2 regions of the Acidaminococcus sp. genome follow, and region 2 is predicted to be linked to the other one. Evidence: a T-box and tRNA genes for the amino acid it is inferred to sense, from the RefSeq annotation. Region 2 holds a T-box; the other holds one or more tRNA genes.
The links. A T-box is a leader RNA that pairs with one kind of tRNA and senses whether it is charged. The one in region 2 lies ahead of pheS (phenylalanine--tRNA ligase subunit alpha), so its partner is inferred to be a tRNA-Phe.
Positions count from the first base shown of each region.

Region 1: it has a tRNA-Phe gene. The T-box ahead of pheS (phenylalanine--tRNA ligase subunit alpha) is inferred to sense a tRNA for this amino acid. The anticodon was not compared.

Region 1 is NZ_DBMBXK010000001.1:57,543-61,950, forward strand. Features, by position in the region: gene rnpM (RNase P modulator RnpM) at 1-92, opposite strand, end outside; gene nusA (transcription termination factor NusA) at 89-1,177, opposite strand; gene rimP (ribosome maturation factor RimP) at 1,208-1,669, opposite strand; gene ACZOF8_RS00260 (phosphatase PAP2 family protein) at 2,123-2,635, opposite strand; tRNA gene ACZOF8_RS00265 (tRNA-Cys) at 2,696-2,769, opposite strand; tRNA gene ACZOF8_RS00270 (tRNA-Gly) at 2,779-2,853, opposite strand; tRNA gene ACZOF8_RS00275 (tRNA-Phe) at 2,863-2,938, opposite strand; tRNA gene ACZOF8_RS00280 (tRNA-Asp) at 2,941-3,017, opposite strand; gene ACZOF8_RS00285 (hypothetical protein) at 3,102-3,785, opposite strand; gene thyX (FAD-dependent thymidylate synthase) at 3,792-4,408, opposite strand, start outside.
Region 2 is NZ_DBMBXK010000012.1:6,095-10,502, forward strand. Features, by position in the region: gene ACZOF8_RS08490 (ABC transporter ATP-binding protein) at 1-530, shown strand, start outside; gene ACZOF8_RS08495 (hypothetical protein) at 607-1,623, opposite strand; T-box leader at 1,716-1,910, shown strand; gene pheS (phenylalanine--tRNA ligase subunit alpha) at 1,947-2,969, shown strand; gene pheT (phenylalanine--tRNA ligase subunit beta) at 2,987-4,408, shown strand, end outside.

The sequences.
Region 1 (4,408 bases), on a different contig from region 2:
TCCGGAGACCGGACGATCCGGACCATTTCCTTCTTATTGTGGATTTCCCCGCAGCCGATGCAGGTCCGCTGGGGAATCTTCTTTACTTTCATGCGTCCTCACCACTTTCCTCAGGGGCTTCCTGAGCCTGGGCAGCTTCTGCAGCAGCCGCCTGGGATTCGCTCTTGATGTCGATCTTCCAGCCGGTGAGTTTGGCGGCCAGACGGGCGTTCTGCCCTTCCTTGCCGATGGCCAGGGACAGCTGGTAGTCAGGGACCACCACCCGGCAGATCTTTTCGTCCTTGTCCGCCCGGGCGGAAACCACCTTGGAGGGGGACAGGGCGTTGGCCACATATTCTTCCGGATCTTCACTGTATTTCACAATGTCGATCTTTTCTCCCCGGAGTTCGTCCACAATGGCCCGTACCCGCATGCCCTTGGGTCCCACACAGGCCCCTACCGGATCCACGCTGGGATTGGTGCTGTGGACGGCGATCTTGCTGCGCATCCCCGGTTCCCGGGCCACACTGTCGATGACCACGGTGCCATCCTGGATTTCGGACACTTCCAGTTCGAACAGCCGCTTCAGGAGGCCGGGATGGGTCCGGGACAGGATGATCTGGGGACCCTTGGTGGTCTTCTTCACTTCCACCACATAGCATTTCAGCCGCTGATGGTAGTCGTAGGTTTCATGAGGGATCTGTTCGTTGGGCAGCAGCAGGCCTTCCGCCGTGCCCAGGTCGATGAACACATTGTGGCCTTCGATCCGCTGGACGGTACCGGTGACAATGTCGTTTTCCCGGTCAGAATACCGTTCGTACACCATCCCCCGTTCCGCTTCCCGGATCCGCTGGACGATCACCTGCTTGGCGTTCTGGGCGGCGATCCGGCCGAAGTTCTTGGGGGTCACTTCCGTTTCCAGGATATCCCCGGCCTGGTAGTGGGGATTCAGCTTCTGGGCGTCTTCCAGGCTGATTTCCGTAGTGGGATCCGTGACTTCCTCCACAATGTTCTTCCGGGCATAGACATGGATCTCCCCGGTTTCTTTATGCATGGAAACCCGTACATTCTGGGCAGAACCGTAGTTTTTCTTGTAAGCGGTAATCAGGGCTTCCTCCACTGCACTGTACAGTACGTCGGGAGAAATGCTTTTCTCCTTGGCCAGGAGCGCAATGGCTTTCACGAAATCCGCATTCACTTCAAAATTCCTCCTTAACAGTTGTATCCTTTAAAAATCGATATGGGGCCGGACCGAAGCGATCAGCTTCCGGTCGATGGCCAGTTCTTTCTTTTTGGCGTCTTCCAGCACCAGCTTTTCGGCGTCGTGGCTTTTCAGCACCGCCGTCAGCTGCTTCTTCCCTTCATAAGGAGCAAAGAAGGCCAGGTCCACTTTCTTGCCATAGTGGGCTTCCAGGTCCTTGTCCTTTTTCAGGGGCCGGTCGATCCCCGGAGAAGAGACTTCCAGGTAATACTTCTCCTTGATGAAGTCCTCCTCGTCCAGCTTCTTGGCCAGAGCATTGCTGACCGCCGAGCAGTCATCGATGTCGATGCCGCCCTCTTTGTCGATGAAGACCCGCAGGAACCAGTCCCGTTCCCGCACGTACTCCACATCCACCAGTTCCAGACCGGCCGCCTCCACAATGGGAGAGACCAGTTCCGTCACCCGTTCGGTGATTTTCTTTTTGTCCATTCAGGCACCTCTGCTTTTTTCTTCCTAGTAAACGAAAGAGCGGGTATCGAATACCCACTCTCTAAGGTCTGCCTCAGTTTTCTTATTTATTATAGCACCCCACGGGGAAAATGGCAACAAGCCCGATGAAACCGGGTATGTGTCAACGGTCGGCGGCCCTCCGGGCAACCCCCTTCCCTGCACACAAGAAGGCCCCAGATGCGCATTCTAGATTTCCTCCAGGCGCACGAGATGGGTCCAGATGCGTTGTCCCCGACTTCTTCCCTGCACACAAGAAGGCCCCAGATGCGCGAAAACACCCCACCTTTCGACCTTTTCCCTGGGCGTCAGAGTGGGTCAGATGCGCGAAAGGCGGAATTTGGAAGTTGGGCATAGTACAAAGTGGTACATGCCCGGCTTCCAAATTCCGCCTGACAAAGCAGATGGCCCGCTATGGCGCCCAGGGGTTATGCGTCAGCCCCACAAAGCCAATCCAGCTATAACCCCCACCACCATCCCCGCCCCCACATCAGTGGGATAGTGCACCCCGGCCAGCACCCGCACCAGGGCACTGATAAGGCTCACCAGGAGGAAAGCTGCCCCCACCGGCGGGTGAAAGTACAGATACGTCATGGCGATGATGGTGGAGGAAAACACATGGCGGCTGGGGAAGGATTCCCCCTGTTTGTTCCGAGGGATCAGGGGGGTAATGGGCCAGGCCTCATAGGGCCGGGGCCGGTTGATCCTGCTGCGGACCAGGGTAAGGAGCAGGAAAGAAATGGCCGGGATCCAGAAGGCCTTCCGGAGGCCGGGGCTGGCCATTCCCCCCTGGGTATAGAGCTGCCACAGGAGCAGAGGATAGGCGATGTACATCAGCACCACCAGAGCCCCGTTCAGAAGAAAAAGCCCCCGGACAGCCCAGGGCCGGCCCCGGAAAGGCCGGGTCAGCCGGGCATAGGTACGGTCATAATGGCGTTCGAAGTGCATGGGGATTCCTTTCTGTAAAAAAGGAGCTGTTGCGCATGCAACAGCTCCTTTTACTTCATTTGGAGGCGACGCCCAGAATCGAACTGGGGATAAAGGTTTTGCAGACCTCTGCCTTACCGCTTGGCTACGTCGCCATAAAAAATTGGAGCGGAAAACGAGATTCGAACTCGCGACCCCCACCTTGGCAAGGTGATGCTCTACCACTGAGCTACTTCCGCTTGAAGAAATGGTGCCTCAGCGCAGAATCGAACTGCGGACACAAGGATTTTCAGTCCTTTGCTCTACCAACTGAGCTACCGAGGCATTGGCGACCCAGGACGGACTCGAACCGACGATCTCCGCCGTGACAGGGCGGCATTCTAACCAACTGAACTACTGGGCCGTTGCGGCGTCTTCTTCAAGCGCCGACTTGTATAGTATACGAGAGAAGGAGAAAAAAGTCAAGGACTTTTTTCTCCTTCTCCGGTCAAATGGTATGATCCGCCTGGTCCACCTTTTTCAGGGTTTCTTCCAGGTGTTCTTTCAGTTTGCCTTCCAGCTCCTTGAGATTTTTGCTGTCAAAATCCATGGAGGCGTGGAATACGGAGTTGATCTTCACTTCCCCGAAGAACTGGTCCCGCAGCCGGTTGTACATGATGATCAGCTGGTCCATCCGGTCGAAGTTGGAATAGTCGATCATGATGATGGACCCGTTGATGTGCTCGATGGCGTTGGCGGGTTTGATGTACAGTTCAAAGGGGCCGATCTTTTCCGGCAGATGGTTCCCGTAGTCCCAGGCAAGGATTCCGTGTTCCGCCACCTGCTCTCCCAGGTTCACGCTGGTGGGGGCTTCCATGCTGTGGAGGATCCCGGGCAGGTAGGCCTGGACGTTTTTGGCGAACACATCCTTGTCCTTGTAGATGAACCGGATGTCCCGGTAGGAATTCATCCCCATGGTGTGGACCACGATATAGTCGAAGGTCTCGGAAGTGTAGATGATATCCAGCTTGGCCCGGAGTTCCGGAGCTTCATACCGGCAGATGGTGAGCACCTGGCCGTCGATGGTGTCCACCAGTTTCTTGGTGAACTTCCCCACCTGGTCCGGCAGCCCTTTGATGAAATCCCACTGACGGGTCTCCTGCTGGATCTCTTCAATCGGTTTGTACCCCATGGCCGGTTACGCCTTCTTTTCAGCAGCTCTGGCGGCGTCCTGGGCCAGGAGTTTTTCCAGCCGGCCGCAGCTCATTTTCCCTTCGTGGCAGACCCGGTCGCTTTCACAGGTGGGGCCGGCCTTTTCAAAGAGGATGGGAGCCACTTCCTTCACCTGCCGGAGCATTTCCCAGGCCAGGGCCCGGATCTCCCACTGGGCCCTGGCGCAGCACCGGAGCTGGAAGAAATGGAGCAGGCTCCGGGCGTTCATGGTGACCACGATCTTGGTTTCCGCCGCGTTGGGCAGGATGTACCGGGCATCTTCCGCCGGCACCCCTGCCTCCGTCCATTTGTTGTACAGGTCCTGGATCCGGCTGCACAGGTCCTCAAATTCCTTCTTGCATTCCGGCCGGGCTGCCAGGGTAGGCGGCAGGATGGTCTCGAAATCGTGTTCCTTCACATACCGCTGGCTCTGCTGGCTGTAGGAAGCGATCCGGTGGCGCACCAGCTGATGGGTCAGCACCCGGGACACCCCTTCGATGGCAAAGGTGAAGCTTACATGCTCAAAGGTAGAAGTGTGCCCCATCTGGCCCAGCCGGCGCACCAGGCTGGCCACTTCCTGGTCGGTCATCTTGGTTTCCAGTT
Region 2 (4,408 bases):
TTATGGGGCCCAGCGGCTGCGGCAAAAGCACACTGTTCAAGCTGCTCCTGGGGCTGTACGGCCCCCAGCAGGGGACGGTGGCCCTGATGGGGTACCGGGCCGGGAGCCTGCCGGAAGAGGAGAAACGGAGCCTGTACGGCTGCGTTGAACAGGAATTTTCTCCGGTACCCGGTACCGTAGGGGACCAGGTGACCCTGGGAGATGGGTCGGTGACTGCGGACCAGACGGACCGGGCCCTGGAACTGGTGGGCCTGCAGGAGGCGGTGGACCGGCTGCCCCAGGGGAAGGACACCCCCATGGCGGACGGACTGTTCTCCCAGGGAGAACTCCAGCTGCTGAACATTGCCCGGGCCGTGGCCAAAGAACCCCGGCTGCTGCTCTTGGACGAAATCACTGCCAACCTGGACAGCCAGACGGAAGAAAAGGTACTGAAAGCCCTGGAAAGGGCCGCCCAGGGCCGCAGCGTCCTCAGCATCTCCCACCGGTTCTCCCGGATGATGGAAGGGCAGAGGATCATCAGGATGGGGTAACGGGCTGTCAATGGTCACTGGTCTCTGGACGATCCAGTGACCATTGACAAAAAAAGGTGCCCGGAGGCACCTTTTTTTAATATCCCAACTTTTTCTTCAGCTCTTCCATATCCTTTTCCGTCAGGAAGGGCCGGATCAGGCCCAGGTAGTATTCCGCTTCTTTTTCCCGGCCGGCTTTGTGACAGGCCTGGGCTCCTCCGGCGGCCAGCCGGAGGACTTCCGGATTGGGGCCCAGGGGGATGGCTTCCTTCTGGGCGAAGGCGGCCAGTTCTTCCCGGGTGGCCGGTTTCCCGTCCAGCTTCTGGTTTTCCGCCAGGGTCTGGAGCTGTTTTTTGGCTTCTTCCGAATCCTGGAAGTTCAGGCTCATGAGATAGGCGTACCGGGCTCCCTGCCAGTCTTCCTTATGGAGCAGCAGGGCTCCCTGGTTCCGGTAGCACCGGGCCAGGTCAGCAGGACGGAAGGCCTCACGGAACGCTTCCCGGTTCACCCGGCCGAAGCTTTCCCAGTCGGCCTCATCCTTCAGCACCGCCAGATAGGCCGCCCGCACCGGGGCGCTGGCCGGATCCCACCGGAGCCCTTTTTCCAGGGCCTTCCGGGCGTTTTTCAGGTTCCCCTGGGCCAGTTCCAGTTCCCCCTGGACCAGATACAGCAGGTGGAAGGGGAAGGGGGCCTGCTGGACGTTCTTTTTCGGCTGGTAAAACTGCTGGAACAGCACCATTTCCATGGGCTCTGCAAAGGACCGGAATTCCACTTCCGAATCCGGCTGGAACAGGGCGGAATGTTCCGCTTCCTGGATATGGGGGGCCAGCAGCTCCCGGGCCTTGTCAAAATCCCGGGCAGCGGTCAGCTTCCGGGCTTCTTCCAGATGAGCCCGGAATTTGTCGAAAGCCTGGCTGAACATGTCTGCAAAATGCTGGCGGCTTTCCTCCGGCATCAGCTTGTACAGCAGCTGGCTGCAGAACCGGGCGATTTCCCGGTGGAGAGGGTGGTCCCGGTACAGTTCCATGCACCCCTGCAGGTATTTGATGTCTTTCTGGGAGTTCCCGGTCAGGTTCTCCCGGATGGATTTTACAATGGATTCCAGTTGTTCCATGATTTTTCCTCCGATTCGTGGCAATGTATCTACTATTATACAGCCCTTGCCCCCTTCCTTCAACTGTGCTATAATGGTTCCATTCAATTCCATACCTTGCCATGAACAGGAGAGTACGCATTTCCGGAGGTCACAGAGAGTGGGGAGCAGGTGGGAGCCCCGTACGGAAAGAGATGGGGAAGTTCACCTGGGAGCAACCGGACTGAACGGAGTAGGCCCGGCGCCGGCAGCGTTATCGGCCAGATGAGTGAAAAAATAGGGTGGTACCGCGAACCTTCGCCCCTTGTGGGGATGGAGGTTCTATTTTTTTAGGAGGCGTGAACATGAGTGACAAACTGCAGGAACTGCGGGAGAAGATCCAGAAGGATCTGAGCGAAGTCAAAAGTGTGGAAGATCTGAAGAATATCCGGGTCCAGTACCTGGGCAAGAAGGGGGCTCTTACCTCCATTCTCCGGAGCCTGGGAGACGTGGCGGCGGAAGAACGGCCGAAAATCGGCAAAATGGTCAACGAAGTCCGGGCCAAGGTGGAACAGCGGATCAACGAACAGATGAAGCTCCTGGAAGCCCATCAGATGGAAGAAAAACTGGCCAGTGAAACCCTGGACTTTACCCTGCCGGGACGGAAACCGGCCCTGGGCCATCTCCATCCTGTGACCCAGACCCTCCGGGACATCAAGAAAGTCTTCATGCGCATGGGATTCGAAGTGGTGGAAGGACCGGAAATCGAAACGGACTACTTCAACTTTGAAGCCCTGAACCTGCCCAAGGACCATCCGGCCCGGGACATGCAGGACACCTTCTACATCACTGACGACATCCTGCTCCGGACCCAGACTTCCGGGGTACAGGCCCGCACCATGCAGAGCCGGGAACCCAACAGCCCTATCCGGATGATCTGCCCGGGCACCGTGTACCGGAACGACTATGACGCCACTCATTCCCCCATGTTCCATCAGGTGGAAGGGCTGGTGGTGGACAAGGACATTTCTCTGGCGGACCTGAAAGGGACCCTGGAACTGTTCTGCAAGGAAATGTTCGGGGACAGCGTAAAGATCCGGCTGCGGCCCAGCTTCTTCCCCTTTACAGAACCCTCCTGCGAAGTGGATATCAGCTGCGTCATGTGCGGGGGCAAAGGCTGCCGGGTGTGCAAGAACTCCGGCTGGCTGGAAATCCTGGGGGCCGGGATGGTGCATCCCAACGTGCTGCGGATGAGCGGCTACGACCCGGACAAAATGAAGGGCTTTGCCTTCGGGATGGGCGTGGAACGGATTGCCATGCTGCGGTACGGCATCGACGATCTCCGTCTGTTCTTCGAAAATGACCTGCGGTTCATCCGTCAATTCTAAGAGGGAGGCAAAGAGATATGTTAGCTTCTATTAATTGGTTGAAACAATATGTGGATATTCCCGTAACGCCGGAAGTGCTGGCGGACAAACTGACCCGGGTGGGCCTGGAAGTGGAACAGGTGATCCATCTGGGAGAAGGCCTGGAAGGGGTCATCACCGGGAAGGTGGCCCAGATTGAACGGCATCCCAATTCTGACCATCTGTGGATCTGCCAGATGGACCTGGGCGGGGATGCTCTGGTCCAGATTCTCACCGGGGCCCAGAATGTGCACCAGAACGACTTGGTGCCTGTAGCCGTGGTGGGCTCCCATCTGCCCAATGGCATGACCCTGAAACCGGCCAAGATGCGGGGCCTGGATTCCAACGGCATGCTGTGCAGCGCCGGGGAACTGGGCATCGACGCCAAACTGCTGCTGCCGGAACAGCGGGACGGGATCTTCATCCTGCCGGAAAGCACCCCCATCGGGGTGGATGTGAAGAAGCTGCTGGGGCTGGACGATGTGGTACTGGATATCGACCTGACCGCCAACCGCAGCGACTGCTTCAACATGCTGGGCCTGGCCCGGGAAACTGCCGCCGTGCTGGGACAGACCCTGCGCCTGCCCAAACTGGCCACCAAAGACGAAGCCGCCGGGAACGTTGCTGACTGCGCCAAAGTGGAAATCGGCTGTCCGGACCTGTGCACCCGGTTTGCCATGCGGATGGTGAAGGATATCCAGGTGACGGAATCTCCGGAATGGATGCAGAAACTGCTCCGGGCTGTGAACATCCGTCCCATCAACAATGTGGTGGACGTGACCAACTATGTGATGATGGAACTGGGCCAGCCCATGCATGCCTACGACTATGACACGGTGAAGGACCACACCTGGATCGTCCGCCGGGCGGAAGAAGGGGAGACCCTGGTGACCCTGGACGGCCAGAAACGGGACCTGAACCCCAACATGATTGTCATCGCCGATCCGGAAAAGGCCATCGGCCTGGCCGGTGTCATGGGGGGCCTGGCTACGGAAGTCACCGGCAAGACCGTAAACGTCATGCTGGAATCCGCCACCTTCTACGGTCCCAGCATCCGGCACACCTCCAAGGACCTGGGCCTGCGCAGTGAAGCCTCCCAGCGGTTCGAACGGGGCGTGGACACCATCCGGGACCATGACGCCCTGGACCGGGCCGTCCATCTGCTGGAAGAAATGGGGGCCTGCAAGGCCGTAGCCGGTGTGGTGGAAGACTACCCGGTGCCCCAGGAACCGGTAAAGATCAAGGCGGTGCCGGAAGCCCTCCGCCGGCGGATCGGCACGGAAGAAATCACCGACGAACAGATGCGGACCATACTGGAAGGGCTCCGGTTCCAGGTGGAACCCCAGGCCGACGGCAGCTGGCTGGTGACCGTCCCCACCTGGCGGAACGACTGCACCTGCGATGCGGACCTTTCCGAAGAA